3 regions of the Lysinibacillus sp. 2017 genome follow, and region 3 is predicted to be linked to each of the others. Evidence: a T-box and tRNA genes for the amino acid it is inferred to sense, from the RefSeq annotation. Region 3 holds a T-box; the other regions hold tRNA genes.
The links. The T-box of region 3 lies ahead of argS (arginine--tRNA ligase). A T-box ahead of a tRNA ligase gene usually reads a tRNA of that ligase, here a tRNA-Arg.
Positions count from the first base shown of each region.

Region 1: it encodes a tRNA-Arg, which carries the amino acid that the T-box ahead of argS (arginine--tRNA ligase) is inferred to sense. The anticodon was not compared.
Region 2: it encodes a tRNA-Arg, which carries the amino acid that the T-box ahead of argS (arginine--tRNA ligase) is inferred to sense. The anticodon was not compared.

Region 1 is NZ_CP029002.1:3,101,016-3,107,712, forward strand. Features, by position in the region: gene DCE79_RS15145 (basic amino acid ABC transporter substrate-binding protein) at 165-950, opposite strand; gene DCE79_RS15150 (amino acid ABC transporter ATP-binding protein) at 1,102-1,824, opposite strand; gene DCE79_RS15155 (amino acid ABC transporter permease) at 1,825-2,526, opposite strand; tRNA gene DCE79_RS15160 (tRNA-Arg) at 3,338-3,412, opposite strand; gene clpP (ATP-dependent Clp endopeptidase proteolytic subunit ClpP) at 3,646-4,239, shown strand.
Region 2 is NZ_CP029002.1:2,652,278-2,658,974, forward strand. Features, by position in the region: gene DCE79_RS12915 (helix-turn-helix transcriptional regulator) at 1-806, opposite strand, end outside; gene DCE79_RS18545 (hypothetical protein) at 988-1,164, shown strand; gene DCE79_RS12920 (hypothetical protein) at 1,185-1,430, shown strand; gene DCE79_RS12925 (hypothetical protein) at 1,502-1,978, shown strand; gene DCE79_RS12930 (hypothetical protein) at 2,102-2,329, shown strand; tRNA gene DCE79_RS12935 (tRNA-Arg) at 2,761-2,834, opposite strand; gene DCE79_RS12940 (YfcE family phosphodiesterase) at 2,988-3,488, opposite strand; gene DCE79_RS12945 (XTP/dITP diphosphatase) at 3,521-4,114, opposite strand; gene rph (ribonuclease PH) at 4,114-4,866, opposite strand; gene racE (glutamate racemase) at 4,989-5,789, opposite strand; gene DCE79_RS12960 (MarR family winged helix-turn-helix transcriptional regulator) at 5,806-6,249, opposite strand; gene DCE79_RS12965 (helix-turn-helix domain-containing protein) at 6,323-6,544, opposite strand; gene DCE79_RS12970 (acyl-CoA thioesterase) at 6,614-6,697, opposite strand, start outside.
Region 3 is NZ_CP029002.1:1,489,622-1,496,318, reverse strand. Features, by position in the region: gene DCE79_RS06890 (methyl-accepting chemotaxis protein) at 330-2,015, shown strand; gene DCE79_RS06885 (GNAT family N-acetyltransferase) at 2,149-2,970, opposite strand; gene argS (arginine--tRNA ligase) at 2,991-4,667, opposite strand; T-box leader at 4,728-4,947, opposite strand; gene DCE79_RS06875 (P-loop nucleotide/nucleoside kinase family protein) at 5,023-5,550, opposite strand; gene DCE79_RS06870 (DUF6434 domain-containing protein) at 5,638-6,207, opposite strand.

The DNA of each region.
Region 1 (6,697 bases), 1.6 Mb from region 3:
ACCTTTTTATCCATTATTTCTATTGTTTGCATTAAATATTCATCTATTTTTTCTTTCTATTCATTTGACCTTGTAAAATCAACAAAAAAATCCGTCCTGCAAATTTGTGCAAGACGGATTTTTTCTAGTCACTATTAAGATGTTTATTGGAAATATACTGTCAATTAATCGATTTTTTGACCAGTAATTTCTTCTAACTTCCCGTTTTCTTTAATTTTCTTAAGACCTTCGTTTAAAAGATCAAGTAATTCTTTGTTTCCTTTTTTCACCATAAATCCGTAATACTCTTTTTCAAACTGATCTGATTCAATTGCTTTTAAACCAGATTTCGGATTGTTTTTTAAGTATTCTAACACAACGGCATTGTCACCAATAGAAGCCGCTGCTGTTCCATTAATTACTTCTTGGAATGCAATAGGTTGATTCTCATATGCTAAAATATTTGTGCTCGTAATTCCTTGTAAATCTTTTGCAGCTTCATGACCTGTTGTATTTATTTGTACAGATATTTTTTTGTCTTTTAATTCATCTAATGTTTTAATCGGTGAATCTTCTTTTACAACAATCATTAATGTTGCTTCATAGTATGGATCTGTAAAATCAAATGTCTTTTTACGCTCTTCTGTAATTGTAATACCAGATGCCCCTAAGTCTAATTCTTTATTCGTTACTTGTTGGAATACTGGCTCCCAACCTACATTTTTAAATTCAACTTCAGCATCCACTTCTGCACCGATTGCATTCATGACATCTACATCTATCCCAACGATTTCACCCTTGTCAGTCATCGATTCAAATGGTGCGAATGTGGCTTCTGTACCAACTGATAATTTTGAAAAGCCTTTGTCGCCTTCAGCACCTGAAGTATTGTCCTCCGACGTACCACATGCAGCTAAAACTACCGATAATGCCAATACAAGCATTAACATAAATACATTATTTTTTTTCATCATTCATAAATCCCCCTCTGTTTAACTTTTTATAATTATACATATTAACTAATAAAAATACAATATTAAATTTCAATATTCGGAATTCCTACTATATGAAAGGACAATCTCACTCATTTACCTCTTCCGTAAGACCGTCTTTCTTCGTTCGTTATAATACTTTTCCTAAAAAGGCTTTTGTACGCTCACTTTGTGGGTTACCGAAAAGATCTTCTGGATGTCCTTGTTCAACGATATAGCCACCATCCATAAACAATACACGATCGCCTACTTCACGTGCAAAGCCCATTTCATGTGTGACAACAACCATCGTCATCCCTTCTTTTGCCAGGTTTTTCATTACGTCTAAAACCTCTTTTACCATTTCTGGATCAAGGGCTGAAGTAGGCTCGTCAAATAACATAATTTTCGGCTTCATCGCAAGTGCTCGAGCTATAGCAACACGTTGCTGCTGGCCACCTGAAAGCTGTTGCGGGTAATTATCCGCTTTTTCACGCAAACCCACTTTTTCTAATAATTCTATTGCAAGCTTTTTTGCATTTGCTTTATTTAATTTACGAATTTGCATCGGGGCCATTGTAATATTATCGATGACCGACATATGCGGAAACAGGTTAAATTGTTGGAACACCATGCCTACTTCTGTACGGATATCATTAATATTTGATTTTGGATCATTAATCTTGACGCCTTCAATGTAAATGGCACCATCTGTTACTTCTTCTAGTAAATTCATGCAACGAAGGAATGTACTTTTACCTGAACCCGACGGACCGATAACACAGACAACTTCCTTTTCATGAATTTCGTAATCAATTCCTTTTAACACTTCGAGCTTGCCAAAATGCTTATGTAAATTTTCAACCTTAATCATTTAAGCACGCTCCTTTTTCTTTCTTGGGTTGTAATTGATATCGACTTTTCTTTCAATAAGCGTAATAACCTTTGAGGCCGAATACGTTAAGATTAAATAAAGGAATGCTGCGAATAAATACGGCTCCCAAAATCGATAATATGTACCTGCTACAATTTTACTTACATATAAAATGTCTGCCCCAGCAATAATCGTAACTAGTGATGAGTCCTTTAATAGGGCGATAAACTCATTACCTAACGGAGGAATCATGCGACGAAATGCTTGTGGCAAAATGACTTTACGCATCGCTTGGGAATGTGTTAAACCAAGTGAGCGTGCTGCTTCCATTTGCCCTTTATCAATGGACTGAATCCCTGCACGGAAAATTTCTGCATTGTATGCCGCACTATTTAAGATTAGTCCAACAATCCCAGATATCCACCAGCCCAAACCATGTCCGAAAATAGTCGGAATGACCGCTAAATGTATTAATAGTAATTGCACCAGCATTGGCGTTCCACGAAATAAGTCTACGTAAATTTTAGCTGGCCAGTAGATCCACTTTTTCTGTGAAACTTGGCCTAATCCTAAAAATAGACCCAAAATAATCCCACCAATATAACCACATGCTGTTAATCCAATTGTTACGAGTAAGCCTTTTGCATACAGTTCACGGTAGTTCCAGATCATTTCCCAATGAAAAAAATCAAAAATCTCCATCTGAAACCCTCCAATCATTTATTTTTATTTCTTTATAAAATTCCAATTTACTATACTAAAGTATTAAAGGGCTTCAAGATATAAAAGCTTAACTGAATTACTATTAGCTTATTTCATTATATTAATTTCGCATTTAATATACAAGATTTAATTTTCTAAATAATGATTATTATTTCATAATAGTGAATTTTTATTTACTAATTAGCGTATTTTTCATGTTTTTATTAATAATTATTCATAAATAAGCAGATTACCAAAAGATGTAATCGAATATTTATGCACAAAAAAAGCACTACCCGTCATTTCCATACGTGTAGTACTCTTGAATTTATTATTTTAGATTTCACAAGAAATGACTTTGGGGTAAAAAGAAACGGTACAGTGATTCTTTTTACCCCAATATAACTTCATTTCCCATTGTAGACAATAGTACGTATTACTACTTCTACAATTGGTATATAAATATATTAAGACAGTAAAATGGTGCCCATCAAAGGACATGATTTTATAGGCAAAACATGCAATCGATTTTCATTCCTAAAAAAGAACTCTCGACGCAGTTCGCAATAAATTACAACATTTATTAATTTACTAATTCTCACGTCATTTATCAAGTATTATTTCTTATAATTCTCTCATAAAATAAAGAAATATTTAGTTTTGAAAGCTTAAGTACAATTTATTTGGTTTATTTTGTAAAAGAATGGGAAAATTATAAGTGTGGAGTAAAAAAGTGTATAAAATACCGTGTGAGGTAGATGTGGCATACCATTAAAATCTATTGTTGAATTTGTCGTGTCGTTTAAAATTATGGTGCCCTCGGGGGGAATCGAACCCCCATTACAAGAATCGGAATCTTGCGTGTTATCCATTACACTACGAGGACGTTATAAAGTATATTAAATAAACTATACAAACATACCTTCATATGAACTTCTTACTTATTTAAGCGACTTACCCATTATACAGAATAAACAACACATTTTTCAACCTTGAATATCAGAGTTTATATTTGACCATCCTTGACTAATACGTGTATTATAGGTTTACAGCTGAAGTACTTTCCAATTTCAGCATAAGTATACGAATATAGGCTCTAACAAAGGGAGGATTTTTTCAATGAACTTAATTCCTACAGTTATTGAACAAACAAACCGCGGTGAACGTGCTTATGACATTTATTCACGTTTATTAAAAGACCGCATCATTTTATTAGGTAGCGCAATCGATGACAATGTTGCCAACTCAATCGTTGCACAGCTTTTATTTTTAGAAGCTGAAGATCCAGAAAAAGATATTCACCTTTACATCAACTCTCCAGGTGGTTCGATTACTTCTGGTATGGCCATCTACGATACAATGAACTTCATCAAACCAGATGTATCAACAATTTGTATTGGTATGGCTGCTTCAATGGGCGCATTCTTACTTTCTGCTGGTGCAAAAGGTAAACGTATTGCTTTACCAAATGCAGAAGTAATGATTCACCAACCACTTGGTGGCGCACAAGGTCAAGCGACTGAAATCGAAATTGCAGCACGTCGTATTTTATACTTACGTGAAAAATTAAACCGTATCATGGCTGAAAATTCTGGTCAAGATTACGAAACATTAGCTCGCGACACAGACCGTGATAACTTCATGAGTGCTGAGCAAGCAAAAGCGTATGGTTTAATCGATAAAATTTACGATCGTAGCCCACAAAAAAAATAATATTTTTTCAAAGGCATGTAGAAATTCATTTTCTACATGCTTTTTTTATTTATGTAAATGAATCCATTTTTTAATGAAGAGATGATTCGGGCATAGTCATTTGGCAGGTTCTTCGCACGCAAGCCGCACAGGCAAGATAATGTCACAATCCGTTTGTTGTGACATTATCTTTGTGACGAAAGCGAAGCGACAGTCACAATTTAATAGACTATATAGAAGGAGTTTAAAGACCCGCCAATATTTGGTGTATCCATTTTCCCTTTACTTGTATTCACGTGCTGGCGCTTACAGTGGTAGGCGCCAGTCTTTTTATTGGGTGAATCTTTTTATACAGTAGGGTTTATCATAGTGAATTCATCCTTTGTTATAGGGGTGACTCGGGTGTTTCGTTTGGACGGGTGCAGCACACATTCACAAAGCCTCTTTCGGTCTTCTAATGAAAAGGTTATTCAGGTGTAGTCTTTTTGGCAGGTTCTTCGCACGCAAGCCGCACAGCCATGTTGCACATGCCTGTACGACTCGCCTTTGTGCTTCGTGAAAGACCTGCCAATATAAGGGTGTATCCATTTTCCTTTTGCTTGTATTCACGTGCTGGCGCTTACAGTGGTAGGCGCCAGTCTTCTAATAGGGTGAACCCTTTTTATAAAGTAGGGGAAATCACAATGTATTTATTTAAAACATCTAAATACTGTGAACTCATTTATCTAGCCATTATAGAATTTGAAGGCTTTGACAACTATTGAACCCTATCTATCCATATATTCATCCCTTTACAAAAAGAGAATCTGTGACAGTCCCTTTCACACTTAACTCAACGGACTCGCTTTAAAAGTAAACGGCGCCTTTGCTCGCCAACAGCGCCGCCCCTGAATACATGCAAAGGCATAATGGATTACACTTCGATTTGGCAGGCCTAGCCCAAGGCGCAAAGAAGAGTCGTAAAGATATGTGCAACATATCTTTGCGACTCTGGGCGCCCAGCCTGCCAATATACGATACACTTTCATAACATCTCTATTAGAAGATGACTAGCTCTGACAATACCTTCAACCCACCAAATTCAACGGACTCGCTTTAAAGAAAAACGGCGCCTTTGCTCGTCAACAGCGCCGCCCCTGAATACAAGCAAAAGTAGAATGGATTACACTTTGATTTGGCAGGCCTAGCCCAAGGCGCAAAGAAGAGTCGTACAGATATGTGCAACATATCTATGCGACTCTGGGCGCCCAGCCTGCCAAAACCCGATACACTTTAATTACATCTCTATTAGAAGATGACTAGCTCTGACAATCCCTTCAACCCATAAAATTTAACGGACTCGTTTTAAAAGTAAACGGCGCCTTTGCTCGCCAACAGCGCCACCCCCGAATTCAAGTAAAAGTAGAATGGACTATCCTTTGATTTGGCAGGCCTAGCATACCGCAACAGTATCAGTAGTAGGGACACGTACCACGTGACCCTGCTGCTGATATGCGGTCGCCTGCCAAAATACGAAACACCTTAATAGAACATTTATTAGAATTTGACTAGCTCTAACAATCCCCTTGCTCTATCAAATTCAACGGACTCGCTTTAAAGAAAAACGGCGCCTTTGCTCGTCAACAGCGCCGCACCCGAATACATGCAAAAACAGAATGGATTACACTTTGATTTGGCAGGCCTAGCCCAAGGCGCAAAGAAGAGTCGTACAGATATGTGCAACATATCTTTGCGACTCTGGGCGCCCAGCCTGCCAAAACCCGATATACTTTAATTACATCTCTATTAGAAGATGACTAGCTCTGACAATCCCTTCAACCCATAAATTCAACGCACTCGCTTTAAAAGTAAACGGCGCCTTTGCTCGCCAACAGCGCCGCCCCTGAATTCAAGTAAAAGTAGAATGGACTCTCCATTGATTTGGCAGGCCTACTGATATGCGGTCGCCTGCCAAAATACGAAACACCTTAATAGAACATTTATTAGAATTTGACTAGCTCTGACAATCCCCTTGCTCTACCAAATTCAACGGACTCGCTTTAAAGAAAAACGGCGCCTTTGCTCGTCAACAGCGCCGCCCCTGAATACATGCAAAAGTAGAATGGATTAAACCTTTGATTTGGCAGGCCTAGCATACCGCAACAGTATCAGTAGTAGGGACACGTACCACGTGACCCTGCTGCTGATATGCGGTTGCCTGCCAATATACGAGACACCTTAATAGAATATTTATTAGAATTTGACTAGCTCTGACAATCCCCTTGCTCTACCAAATTCAACGGACTCGCTTTAAAGAAAAACGGCGCCTTTGCTCGTCAACAGCGCCGCCCCTGAATACATGTAAAAGTAGAATGGACTATCCTTTGATTTGGCAGGCCTAGCATACCGCAACAGTATCAGTAGTAGGGACACGTACCACGTGACCCTGCTGCTGATATGCGGTTGCCTGCCAAAATACGAAACACCTTAATAGAACATT
Region 2 (6,697 bases), 1.2 Mb from region 3:
ACTTTCGCAGTCGGTAGTCGATCAAGAACCGCTTGTGGCGAAGCGCCTGTAAAACGGAATTTGATGGTTAATAATTCGCCCGTGTACATAAACTGCACACGCTTGCGGAATTCTCCTTCTTGAAAACGCTCTTGGTATGGCACTGGAAACGAAATCGATGTTGGCTGAAACTGTTGAATCCGATCAATTCGGTAAATCGTTGGAAAATCAAAATCTGTCTTCACCGAATAGGCAATTAAGTAAAAATAATATTCCGAGAAAATAATACCTACTGGCTTAACCATTCGCTCATTTGCCTGCTGATCAAATTCACGTATATAATGCATGGAAATGACCTTTTTCGCTTGGATTGCTAGTGAAAGCTGCCAAAGCATAGGGAACAAATCTCTTTTGTGATTCAGTTCGACATACAAATGCTTTTCATTTTGCATCATTTTCTTGATTGTTGCTTGTTCTTCCTTTTGTGCAAGCTGTGTTAGCTTTTTAATGATGAAATCCATTTCATGCTTTGGAAATGCACGCGATTCAATTAACACCTTCAAAATGGCAAAAATTTCTTCATTGCTTAACCAAGAAGGTTGTTCCGTTTCGAATACATAGGCTTTTTTGGAATAATCGTATTCCAAAAATTCATTTTGTTTTTCAGTTTCTAAAAACTCTCGAATGCTTGCAATATCTCGTTGAATAGACTTTTCACTCTTTTGATAGCGATCGGCCTCTTCTTTTTTCACAAGACTTTGCCCATTTTTCAAACGATCATACATCGAAAGAATCCGACTAATTTGATCTTGTCTCTCTTCATTCATTGGATCACCTCGATATAGTAATACTAGCTTTTTAATTGGACGTATAATGACCAATCGAATATGTATTATCAAACTGTGCAAACAATTAATAGTATTCATTCATCTCACAACATTATACCACTATATGGATATTATTGGATGATAAACAGTTACTATTACGTAACTAAAAGGAGAGAACAAAATGCCATTACCTCAAATTCGTTTAGTATTTTGTGACGCTTGTGGAAAGTTAATTAAATCGGAAAAGTTCGGCGATGCCTTAACGCCGATGGAGTGGAAACGAATGCAAAATATGCAGAAGAAACACCTTTGTGGTAAGTGTAAGGTGAAAATACGATTGACAAAATTATTAAAATAAGATGGAATGGACGAGATTTTATGGGATTTCAATCAATTAAAACAAAAGGTACTACGGGAATCGCTCGTAGTACCTTTTTTGATGGATGTTTTTTTCGTTCAATGAGTGAGCTTAAATGGTTGGTATGGGCAAGCTTGTTGTTTGTCAGCCACCATATTGGTTTTGACTGGTACAACTTTTTAGCACTTGAATTCTTTCGTAATGGCATCCGTCCTAATTGGAGAAGGCTATTTAACTATTTAAATCAATTAAATACTACTTCTTGATATACTGTAGATAAGCACCCTTTTGTTGAATGAGGTTAAAATGAATTTATCGAAAGACGGGAGGAATTAAATTGAAAAAATATATTCTGCTAATGTTATTTAGCTTCACCTTAATTTTATCTGCTTGCACCCAAGCTGAGGAAGACACACAGGAATATTCAGGGATTATTAGTGATGAACAATCTTTTGGTTATGAGTACACCGTATTAAAAGAACAAAATAATTTTTCTTGGAAGGTTGGCTACAAAGGAGATATATCTATTATCGAAGAGAGTACTGCCAATCAAGATGATTTAGTAAATTACATGAATGCTGTAAATGATAGTAAATTGGTATCGGTAAAACTAATTACATCGGTATCATACTTATTAATAATTATTATAACAACGCTTATCCTTTATAAGAAAAATAGAAAAATGCTTAAAGATAGCGCTATTGTTATAACTATGTTAGCAGGTATTGCACTATATATTGCCTTCAAAGCATCATTTGATCTAAGTAGTTTATTACAAGATGTAAAATCCTACTATTTGATATTAACTAATTAATTAAGGTAAACGGGACTTTGGCTAATTGTGTTCTCAAATGTAATTTTGATAACTTTAGCGTTATAAATAAATGATACAATGTTAAATATGAATTTGAACTGATTAGCTAGGAGGATTAAGCTCTTGAAGTTAATATCTTATATTTCTATAGTTTTTGCCGTTGCATTTGGTCTACATGGTGTTATTACAGGAGATTTAAAGTTCCAGCCAATCATGTATTTTTTCTTTGGGATTACATTTTTAATGTTAGCGTATGGGTCTTATAAAAAAGGGGAGAAACGCAACGTAATTGCCTTCACTATCCCCTTTTTAGTTGGTGTTATTGCATTAATCGTTATGCTATATAGATAGTATTGAGTAAGAATTAGTGCATCTTTAAAACAACATCGAGTACTATTAATACATAGATTTAATATATACAATCATATTCAAAATAACGTTCCCCCAAAAAAAGAAAGCGTTACGATCTTTGATAACAAAGGATTTGTAACGCTTTTCTATTAGTTCAAACTTCTTCTATCTGACAAAATACCGCACCAGATGTAAACATAAAGTTGAAAATAAACTGCAATTTGCACTAAAAAGTAGTGATATATAATAACAGTTTTATCAATCCTTTAAATTCCATTCAATCAATTCTATTTATACTGGCCTTTATTATATTAAAAAGGGATATCTAAAAACGCCTCTCCAAGATAAACACCTTTAATTTGATGATTCTTCTATACTTTACAAAACAAAAAACACTTTGCATATACGCAAAGTGCTTCTCGAATTATTGATGTCCCAGGAGGGATTCGAACCCCCGACCGACGCCTTAGAAGGGCGTTGCTCTATCCAGCTGAGCTACTGAGACAATGTTTTTTACTAACTATCTGGTAGTAAAGACAATTTTTATTATATGCTAGCAGAACTTGAAAGTCAACAGCTTTTTAAATAAAAATCATTATTTGGGTAAAATAATAATTCCAGCTAATAACCTGCTCGATTCAACTAAACAAACTATCACCTATCGTTCAATGAACATTTGCTCGATCAAATCATTATTTTCATCATAGCAATCCAAAATGAAATGTGTTTTAGAAATAGTAATCGTCACGAAAGATTTTTCTTTAATACGTCTTGGCTTCAGTAAGCTACCTGGATTTACAAAGAAAATATCATCAATATATTCCGCGCCTAATATATGCGAATGACCAAAGCATACAATCGTTGCACCAAGTTCTTTTGCACGGTACACAAGTTTCATCGGCGACGTTTTCACCTCATACAGATGGCCATGCGTCACGTATACACGCTCTTCGCCTACTTGGAACACAATCTCCTCTAAATAGTTGCTGTCGTGATCACAGTTGCCCTTGACGCGCTCTAAGCCTTGCATGGCAGAATGATTGTACGGTAATTCACTATCCCCGCAATGAATCATCTTAGCAGCGTCTGGATGATAACCCTTTACACGTTCAATCACTTCCACGTCACCATGCGTATCACTCATTACTAATAGTTTCATACCGTCACCTCATTCATTATTTTACTAAAAGATTACTTCAATAATTCCGCTAATTGTAACGCTAATTTACGAATGGCATTCCCACGGTGAGAAATGGCGCCTTTATCGTCAGCAGAAAGCTCTGCCATATGTTTTTCTAATGCTGGCACATAGAATACTGGGTCATAGCCGAAACCATTTGTCCCCTTCTTCTCATGTGCGATGACACCTTCGCATGTACCGAATACTGTTTTTGTTTCCATATTTGGTCCAGCGATAGCTAATGCACAGCAAAAACGTGCTGTACGCGCTTCCTCAGGCACATCTTTCATGTTTGCCAACAGTTTTACCATGTTCGCTTCATCATCATGGTCACCTGCGTAACGAGCTGAATATACGCCTGGTTCACCGTTTAATGCATCGACCATTAAACCGCTATCATCAGCGATTACGATTTTACCTAGTAAATTCGCTAAAGTTTCTGCTTTTAAAATCGCATTTTCTTCAAATGTCGTACCTGTTTCTTCGATTTCTAAATCAGGTGCCACCTCGAACATTGTCACGACTTCATAGCCGAATGGATTGAATAATGCTTCAAAGTCTTTTGCTTTGCCTTTATTTTTCGTGGCAATGACTACTTGTTTCATTAGGCTTCCACCTTTCCAACGAATGCTGCTAACTCACCTAATGCTTCTTTCTGAATGGTAATTAGCTGCGCAATACCTGCTTCACCTAAATCTAATAATTCATTGAGTTCAGCGCGTGAGAAAGTAGCTTCCTCGCCTGTCCCTTGTAATTCCACAAATTGACCAGAGCCTGTCATCACGACATTCATATCAACTTCTGCAGCAGAATCTTCAATGTAGTTTAAGTCTAATGCAGCACCAATTTCTGCTAATTTACCAACACTTGTTGCTGCTAGGAAATCAGTTACAGGGAATTTAGCGAAAGGTTTTTCTTGTGCTAATTTTGCGATTGCTTGAGTCATCGCAACGAAAGCGCCTGTAATGGAAGCAGTACGTGTACCACCATCTGCTTGAATGACATCACAGTCAATCCACACAGTTTTTTCACCAAGTGTATCTAAATCTACTACCGCACGTAATGCACGGCCAATTAGACGTTGAATTTCCATTGTACGACCTGTTACCTTACCAGCTGATGATTCGCGGCGTGTACGCTGTTCTGTGGCACGTGGAAGCATTGAATACTCAGCTGTAATCCAACCTTTCCCTTGTCCACGTAGGAAGCCTGGTACTCGATCTTCAATTGTTGCTGTACAAATTACCTTTGTATTCCCAACTGTAATTAATACAGAACCTTCTGGATGCATTAAATAATTATTTTCAATTTGAACTGGACGTAATTCATTCACAGCTCGTAAGTCATGTCTAGTCATAAGTGACCTCCTAAATAGTTTCGCGCACTAATCTTAACATACTTTTTTAGTCGTCTAAAGTGGAAAAGCCCATTACATAAAGAAAAGACTTGAATAGACGATTCATCTATTCAAGTCTCCCCTTATTTTTCAAATGAAATTTTACGAATATCTAATTCGTTACTTTCTAACCAACGCTCCGCAATGGAACGGAAAATTGGTACAGAACCCGATGCATGAAGAATATGCTTCGGTGGCTCTGCATTCGTACGTAACTGACCATTATAACGTAAAATGCTTTCAACATCTTTTGCTGTTTCTTCAGCGGATGATAGTACATTCACTTTTGGTCCGACAGCTGCTTCAATTTGCTTTTGTAAAATCGGATAATGTGTACAACCTAAAATGACTGTATCAAATCGTTCATTAGCAATTGGCTCTAGTCCTTTTTCAACTAGGTCAAAAGAGAACTGCCCTTCATACTCACCACTTTCTACAAGTGGAACGAATGTCGGACAAGCAAGCGGATGAATGGTTGCCTTTGTTGAAAGTGACAAAATTGCTTCTTCATAAGCACCACTTTTAATCGTTCCCTCAGTTGCTAAAACGACGATTTCATTACGTTTTGTCTTTTTAATTGCTGCGCGCGCCCCTGCGTTTATAACACCTAAAACCGGAAATGGCATATGTTTTTGTAAACTTTCTAATGCTGCTGCTGTTGCTGTGTTACAGGCAATGACTAGCATTTTAATGTCCATTTTCTCAAGTGCTTTTGCCATTTGCCATGTGAAATTTCGTACTTCTTGTTTTGTACGCGGCCCATAAGGACATCGCGCTGTATCTCCCATATAATAAATGGTTTCGTTTGGCAAAAGCTCCATAATTGCTTTTGCTACTGTTAAACCGCCAACTCCAGAATCGATTACACCAATTGGGGCATTCACTTGTACCGCCTCTATCCTATTTCATTAATAAATGTAGCTTTTGTAAGTTCTTCGATAATTGCTCGAACTCTTTGTCATTAAATTCGCCTGTAATAGTACGTAAATAATCTTGACGCTTGATAATTACTTCTTGAATGATACGTTCGCCTTCAGGTAATAGATGAATACGTATGACGCGACGATCATTTTCATCACGCACACGTTGAACGAGTTCATGTTTCTCCATACGATCGACTAAATCTGTTGTCGTACTAAATGCCAAAAACATTCTTGTCGATAAATCACCAATTGTCATATCTCCAGATTCATGCAGCCATTGTAGTGCGATAAATTGTGGAGGTGTGATGGTATAATTGCTTAAAATTTCGCGACCTTTTTGCTTTATTAAGTGAGAAATATATCTTAATTCTTTTTCTAAGATTGCTATAGATTCAGAGCTATGTTTGTCTTGTTCTATCATCTACTCCATTCACTCCCCGATACGTTTCATAGTTCTATTTTGAAGTTTTTTTCATAAAATAGCAAGTATCCAATCAGTTTATTGACAATTCTTGCAATCGTAATAATTCAAGAATTGCTTGTGTGCGACTTGATACCCCTAGCTTTTGAATCGTATTTGAAATATGATTACGCACAGTTTTTTCACTGATGCCTAATTCTGTCGATATTTCGCGAGTAGAATAGTCCTGAATTAATAGTTCAAAAATTTCTCGTTCTCTTTTCGTTAACAGCGAACGATGCTGCGGACGATTCATTGAGCAACACCCTCCTATCCTCTTCCTTGTACATTATGTCGTACACATACGTGAGGTGAGGGCATTTAACTATTTCCCAAGCAATATTTTTTTCTGTTCTTCTAATAATGGTACACCTTTACCCGTATGCGCGTTCAATTGTACTAACGTTCC
Region 3 (6,697 bases):
TGACTTCTTTAACCGCTTCTATTCTTGGTGTAACTTTATTTGTTTTTATTTGTGCAACTGGCTCCGTAAGTTCCGGTGTCAGTAAGATTTACTTTCATTGGCTCACCTCCTAAAAAAAAGTATAGCAAATTATTTTTCCAAAAAAATGCATTTCACTTCCAAAATTGAACATGTTAAAAATAACAAGGACCCATATTTTATAACTATTCTAAAAATTGCAACATCAAAAAAATGATAACATACTATTAAAATTAGCGAAATCATGTCGAAGTTACATATGTATATCGTACTATCTATATATGAAAACTTATTGGAGGACAACAAATACTATGTCAATTAGAAAAAAATTATTTTTAAGTTTCGGGATTATTATTCTTATCCTTATTGGACTTTCAGCTTTTTCTGTAAATCAAATGTCTAAAATGGATAATGAATACACATTTTTATTAGAAGATCGTGCATATAAGGTAATGGAAGCAAATAAAATCCAAAATGCCACTTCATTACAAGGATTATATATCCGTTCTTATGTACTACGCCAAGAAAGCTCGAATCTAGATAATCTGTATACACAAAGAGAACTTGTTACGAACACTTTAAAAGAAATCGAGCCTCTGTTTACATTGCCACAAATGCAAGAAGAAATTAAAAATATAAAAGAGCAACAAGTTGTGTATAACGATTATGTAGATGAAATTATTGAATATGTTAATAACGGTCAAAATGATAAGGCCAAATCTGTACTTTTTGACTATGCCGTTCCAGCAAATAGAGCTATTCAACAATCAATTAATAATATTGTCGATTTCCAAGTCGAACAAATGAACGTTTCAAGTAACGATACAACTGAAAATGCAGCATTTAGTCAAAAGATTTTAATTATCATTTCAATTTTAGGTGTAATTTCAGCAATCATTTTAGGGATTATGATTACACGAAATATTACGATTCCATTGAAACGTTTAACAACTGCTACAAATGTCATTGCAACGGGCGATTTAAGCGATAAGGATATTGTTGTTAATACGAAAGATGAACTAAATGAACTTGCTCAAGCTTTTAATACGATGAAGGCAAATTTATCTAATCTTATTCGTAATGTCTCCATGAATGTCTCGAATACAACTGCTGCTGCTGAACAATTAGCAGCTAGTACAGACGAGGTTACGGTAGCCACGAAAGATATTGCAGAACATATGGAACATATCGCCTCAGCTGGAGGACAAGCTGCTGATACTGGTAATGACTGTGCTATTGCAACGGACGAAAGTGCACAAGGGGTTGGAAGAATTGCAGAAGCAGCTCAAAGCTTGCATTCACAATCTATTGATACGCAATCCATGGCTAATGAAGGTGGTCAAACGCTTCAAACAGCTGAAAAACAAATGGCTGTCATCCAAAAGTCTTCACATGAAACAAGAGAAAGAATTCAACAGTTAAGCAAGCAATCAGCTGAAATTGAAAGCATTACAAAAGTCATTACGGATATTACAGAGCAAACAAACCTTCTTGCACTAAACGCTGCTATTGAAGCTGCTCGTGCTGGGGAACATGGAAAAGGCTTTGCCGTTGTGGCTGATGAAGTTCGAAAACTAGCAGAAGAATCAAAAAGCTCTGCTTCAAAAATTGTTGGGTTAACTTCTCTCATTCAAAAAGATACTAAAGAAGTAGAAGAAAGTGTAAACTTAACTGTACAAAACGTAGACCAGGGCGTTACTTATCTACAAAATGCTCAAGCTTCATTTAGCAATATTGTTGGATCAATTACGGTAATGACCGCCCAAATCCAAGAGGTATCTGCCTCATCGGAAGAAATCTCTGCGAGCACAGAGGAAGTAGCAGCTTCTGTTACAGAAATGGCACAGGCTGCAAATAATGCAGCACAGCAATCTAGTCTTGTTCTAGCTTCTGTAGAAGAGCAAACAGCTACTATGCACGAGATTAACTCTGTTGCTAAATCATTAAGTGAAGGTGCCATGGCAATCCATGAAGAAATAAATCAATTTAAAATTTAATGTAACTTAAAAAAATAAAATTCACTACTTCAAATAGCGCACTCAAAAGGCACCGAGATTTAACTCTCAGTGCCTTTCTTCATTTTTATTATTTATGGCCGCTTTGAAACGATTTTTTTAAATGAACTACATGCTATGAAATTATGAATTTAGTATTTTGCGGCTCATAACGTATCATCGACCAATAACCAATATCCTCAAATCCAAGACGTTTATAGATACTTCCGGCAGCTGGATTATCATAAAACAAACAGATTGTTTTACCTTCTGCCAATAAATCGCTACATAGCTTTTCCATACAACGTGTTGCATATCCTCTTTTTGCATAGCCTGGTCTTGTGCCTACGCCTACAATCATCGCAGATTGTGAGTTTTCTGCCGTAGTTGATGCAGAAGAAACCATGACGCCCTGTTCATCTCGCATCATATATGTACGACCTGTTTTATACTTTTCCGCGCGTTCTCTGCCTTCTACACTAAACGTCCCCGTTGAAAATTCAGGAATTGAGCTTAACATTTCAACATTTTCTGCATACTCAGATGGCTGCAAGTATGATACCTTTTCAAATTGAGTTGTATCCACTTCATAATTCAGTTCTGTACATTTTGCATAATACGTTTCACTGTCCCTTCGAATATCACGGTCAATGAATTTTCGTAAAGGAGCGATTAAATACTGTAGGCCAGATATTTCTATTTGATTTGGATTTTTATTAATAATTTCAGCAAAGCCTGCTACATCATATGCTCCTTCGCTATAAGGAATATAATTTTGATCATATCTTAATAAAATCGCGACTAATTTTTCATCTTCAAATTGACCCCAAAGTTCTTGAATATCTGATTCAAAACCATATGCTTCAATATCACCGATTATAAATAAGTTCTCTGCTGGTTTTATACTTACTAGCGCCATGACAATGTTTCGGTCATCGTTTGTTAATTTCCGTATCATCATTATCCCCCCATATACTATTACATATTTTTTGGAGCTTCTATTCCTAATATTGCTAAACATTCTTGCAAAATCATTGCCACACAATAGCTAAAAATCAATCTACTTTCTTTCATGTCATCTTCGACTAAAATTTTTGTATGTGCGTAATATTTGTTGAAAGCACGAGCTAATTGTAAAGCAAATTTAGCAATTAACGATGGGTCGGCTTGTTCAAAAGCATCGGTCACAATTTGTGGAAAATGATTTAATAACTGAATCGCTGTCCAAGCTTGCTCACCTAATTCATTAATTTGCATAGCTTCTTCCATTTTGAATTGTGCTTTTTCAAGAATAGATGAAATACGTGCAAACGTGTACTGAACATATGGACCAGTTTCTCCTTCAAAATTCATCATTTGTTCTAAAGAAAATTCAATATCATTTAAGCGAAAGTTTTTTAAATCATTAAAGATCACCGCACCGACACCTACTTGCTTTGCCACTATTTCTTTATTCGTCAAACTCGGGTTTTTTTCCTCTATATTCGCTTTAGCTGTTTCAATGGCTTCATTAAGGACATCTTTTAACAAAATGACTCTGCCTTTACGTGTCGACATTTTCTTACCACTTTTTAGCATCATGCCAAAAGGTACATGCTGTAAATTTTCATACCATGTATACCCCATTTTTGAAATGACGTTGAAAAATTGTTTAAAATGTAACGTTTGTTCATTCCCCACTACATAAAATACTTTCGCAGGATCATATTGTTTTTTACGATGGATAGCCGCTGCTAAGTCACGTGTAGCGTAAAGAGTAGCTCCATCCTGCTTTGTAATTAAACATGGTGGCATATTTTCTAACGCTACGACATAAGCACCATCTGATAATGTAAGTAAATTTTTCTGTTGTAGCTCTTCGATAACCAGATGCATTTTATCGTTATAAAACGCTTCCCCGTCGTAAGAATCAAAATGAATATTTAACACATCATAAATCTCTTTGAATTCTTGTAAAGAGGCCTCTTTGAACCACTTCCAAAGTGCCAGTGCTTGTGCGTCATGTTGTTCAAGAGCTTTAAATGCAGCTCGTGCCTGAACATTTAGCTGCTCATCCTCCTCCGCCAGCTCATGAAATTTCACGTATAACTTTAATAGTTCTTGAATTGGTGCGGCTTCAATGGCCTCCTTATTTCCCCATAAATGGTATGCTACAATTAATTTACCAAACTGAGTTCCCCAATCCCCTAAATGGTTGATGCGAATTACATCATAGCCATTTTTCTCTGAAATGTTTGCCAGAGCATTCCCGATTACCGTTGAACGCAAATGCCCCATTGAAAACGGCTTCGCAATATTTGGCGACGAAAAATCCACTACAACATTTTGATGCTGTTTTTCTTTTTGACCATATGCTGATTTAGCATGAAGGATCGTTGAAATCACATTTTGCGTAACGCTCTTTTTGTTTAAGAACAGATTGATATAACCACCAACCACTTGAACTTCTTGAATGAGGTCATTTTCAATTTTGGCTGCGATATCTTGTGCAATTATTTGTGGCGCTTTTCTAAATTTTTTTGCAAGCGTAAAGCAAGGGAAAGCTATATCACCAAGATTTTGGTGCTTCGGTTTTTCTAAGAGCTTCTCAATTTCATTTTGAGTTAATTGATTTTCTAATACAGTTACTAAAATTGCTGCTATTTCTTTATACATTTCATGTTCTCTCCTTGAATTCTTTTATTTTTATCCATAAAAAAACTCCCGTCTCTATGTATAAGAGACGAGAGTATAGTTTCCCGTGGTACCACTCTAGTTGCCACAATCTGTGACCACTTTCCATTGTTAACGAGGTGACTCCCCGGCATTCCCTACTATCATTTCAAGAAGCTTCTCCAAAGTGCGGTTCATTTATGCTCTTTGTACTGGGCTCTCACCATTTCCCAACTCGCTGACCAAATCCCACATAAACTACTCTCTTTTTCTAAGAATTTATATTTGAAAAGCATTATATCCAATAAAATTGAATTGTGTCAATGTTTTTATAATAAACCGCCTACACAAAAAAATATCAGTCCGTAATCACATAACGCATAACATCTTCTATATACGATTCTAAAATATTCGCTGTATTCACAACAATAGAGCCATTAACTAAAGGTTTTTTACTACCTTGAAGTGTCGTGTAAAAATTAGTTTCTGATTGAAATTCAGTAATTTGACTAAGCATCTTTTGTCGACTCTTTAACCGGTGATTGATTTCAGTGAAATCTTCAAGATAGCACTCTATGTATTTATAGTTTGCGTTATACTTTGCAGATAATTTTGTCCCCTTTTCAATCATCTCATCATATAAACACGGGCTATCAAGTATTACGTTCTGCCCAAGGGATAAATGAAAGTCCACCAACGAAAAATCAATATTATATGATATTTTCCCAGCTAATTTCCCATCCATATTAATTTCCTCCATAGAATTCAATAATGCAGTTTTTACGATATCGTGATCAACGATGATACAACCTGTTCTTTTGGCAATTTCACGTGCTAATGTGGATTTTCCAGAGCCAGGAACACCAGACATTTGAATGAAAAACAATGTTCGTATACCCCATTTACATTTGATTTTTTCGGCTTTCCACACTTTTCTGAGTACTAAAATAACAAGGTTTTTCAAATACTAAGGTTATTTATTGGATTCATATTTGTTGCTTCCAGGCAATTTCTTGATTTCATTCCATTCTTCTATCGCTTTTTCACGACTGATTCCTTGATTTTTAGGGTCTGCAAAAAAGTCGCGAATGAATTGGTTATATTCGAATTGAGGTGCAATTTTTTTCTTGTACGAAGGGTTTTTCTTGAGTTCCTCTTCCTCATACCAAGCATTTACAACATGACGATAAGTCTTTCCAACGTTATTTTTAAAGTAGTTTTGAATATAAGTAGAAAAGTGGAATTTAGGGATTACTGTCTTAAAGAACGCTCTTACATCTTGACTACAACGATGGTTTTCTGTAATAACTGTATTCAAACTTAAATCTATTTGTGGTTCTACGTTCTTATTTACACTTGATTTTCTGATAGACTTTTTTATTTCCCCCGTCAGAAGAAATGTTTCGATTCTAACAAAAATTTCTATTTTAGAGCCAGAAGTACTTATTCCATTTTCTTTACAAAATGATTGTAATTCCTCTTTTAACCAATAGTAATCTCTAAAACTTTCTATACTAATATCTTTTGTTAAATTAGGTCTCACAAAACACACCCCCGTTTACAACTTTTTCCATTGTAGAACAAACGTTTATTTTTATCAAATCAATTAATTTCACAACCAACAAATAGCAAATAAATATTGCCGTTTCTTCATTTGTAAAACAAAGAAATATTTCAACCTAGGAAGTAATTTTTATTTTCCAGGAAATAATTTAGAATTTTCAAATAATTGAATGTTTCTTGTGTTTGTTCACCATTTGGAACACGCTAAAATTATTGAGTGAATAGTAAATAAAAATAGCCTTCAAAATCAATACCATCAATTTGTACTTTTGATCAGTTACATCTATTTTAAAGAATAGGAAATTGTTTGAAAACATAAATGCAAGTACCCCTTTTTACTCCATTTTTCAAAATTGTACATTATGTATCGAAAATATCGTTTTCTAAGTTACAATTAAGTAGATTTAAACATTTCTCCTTATATACCATTTATTACCGTTTAATTAACCATTTTAACCACTTACATACAA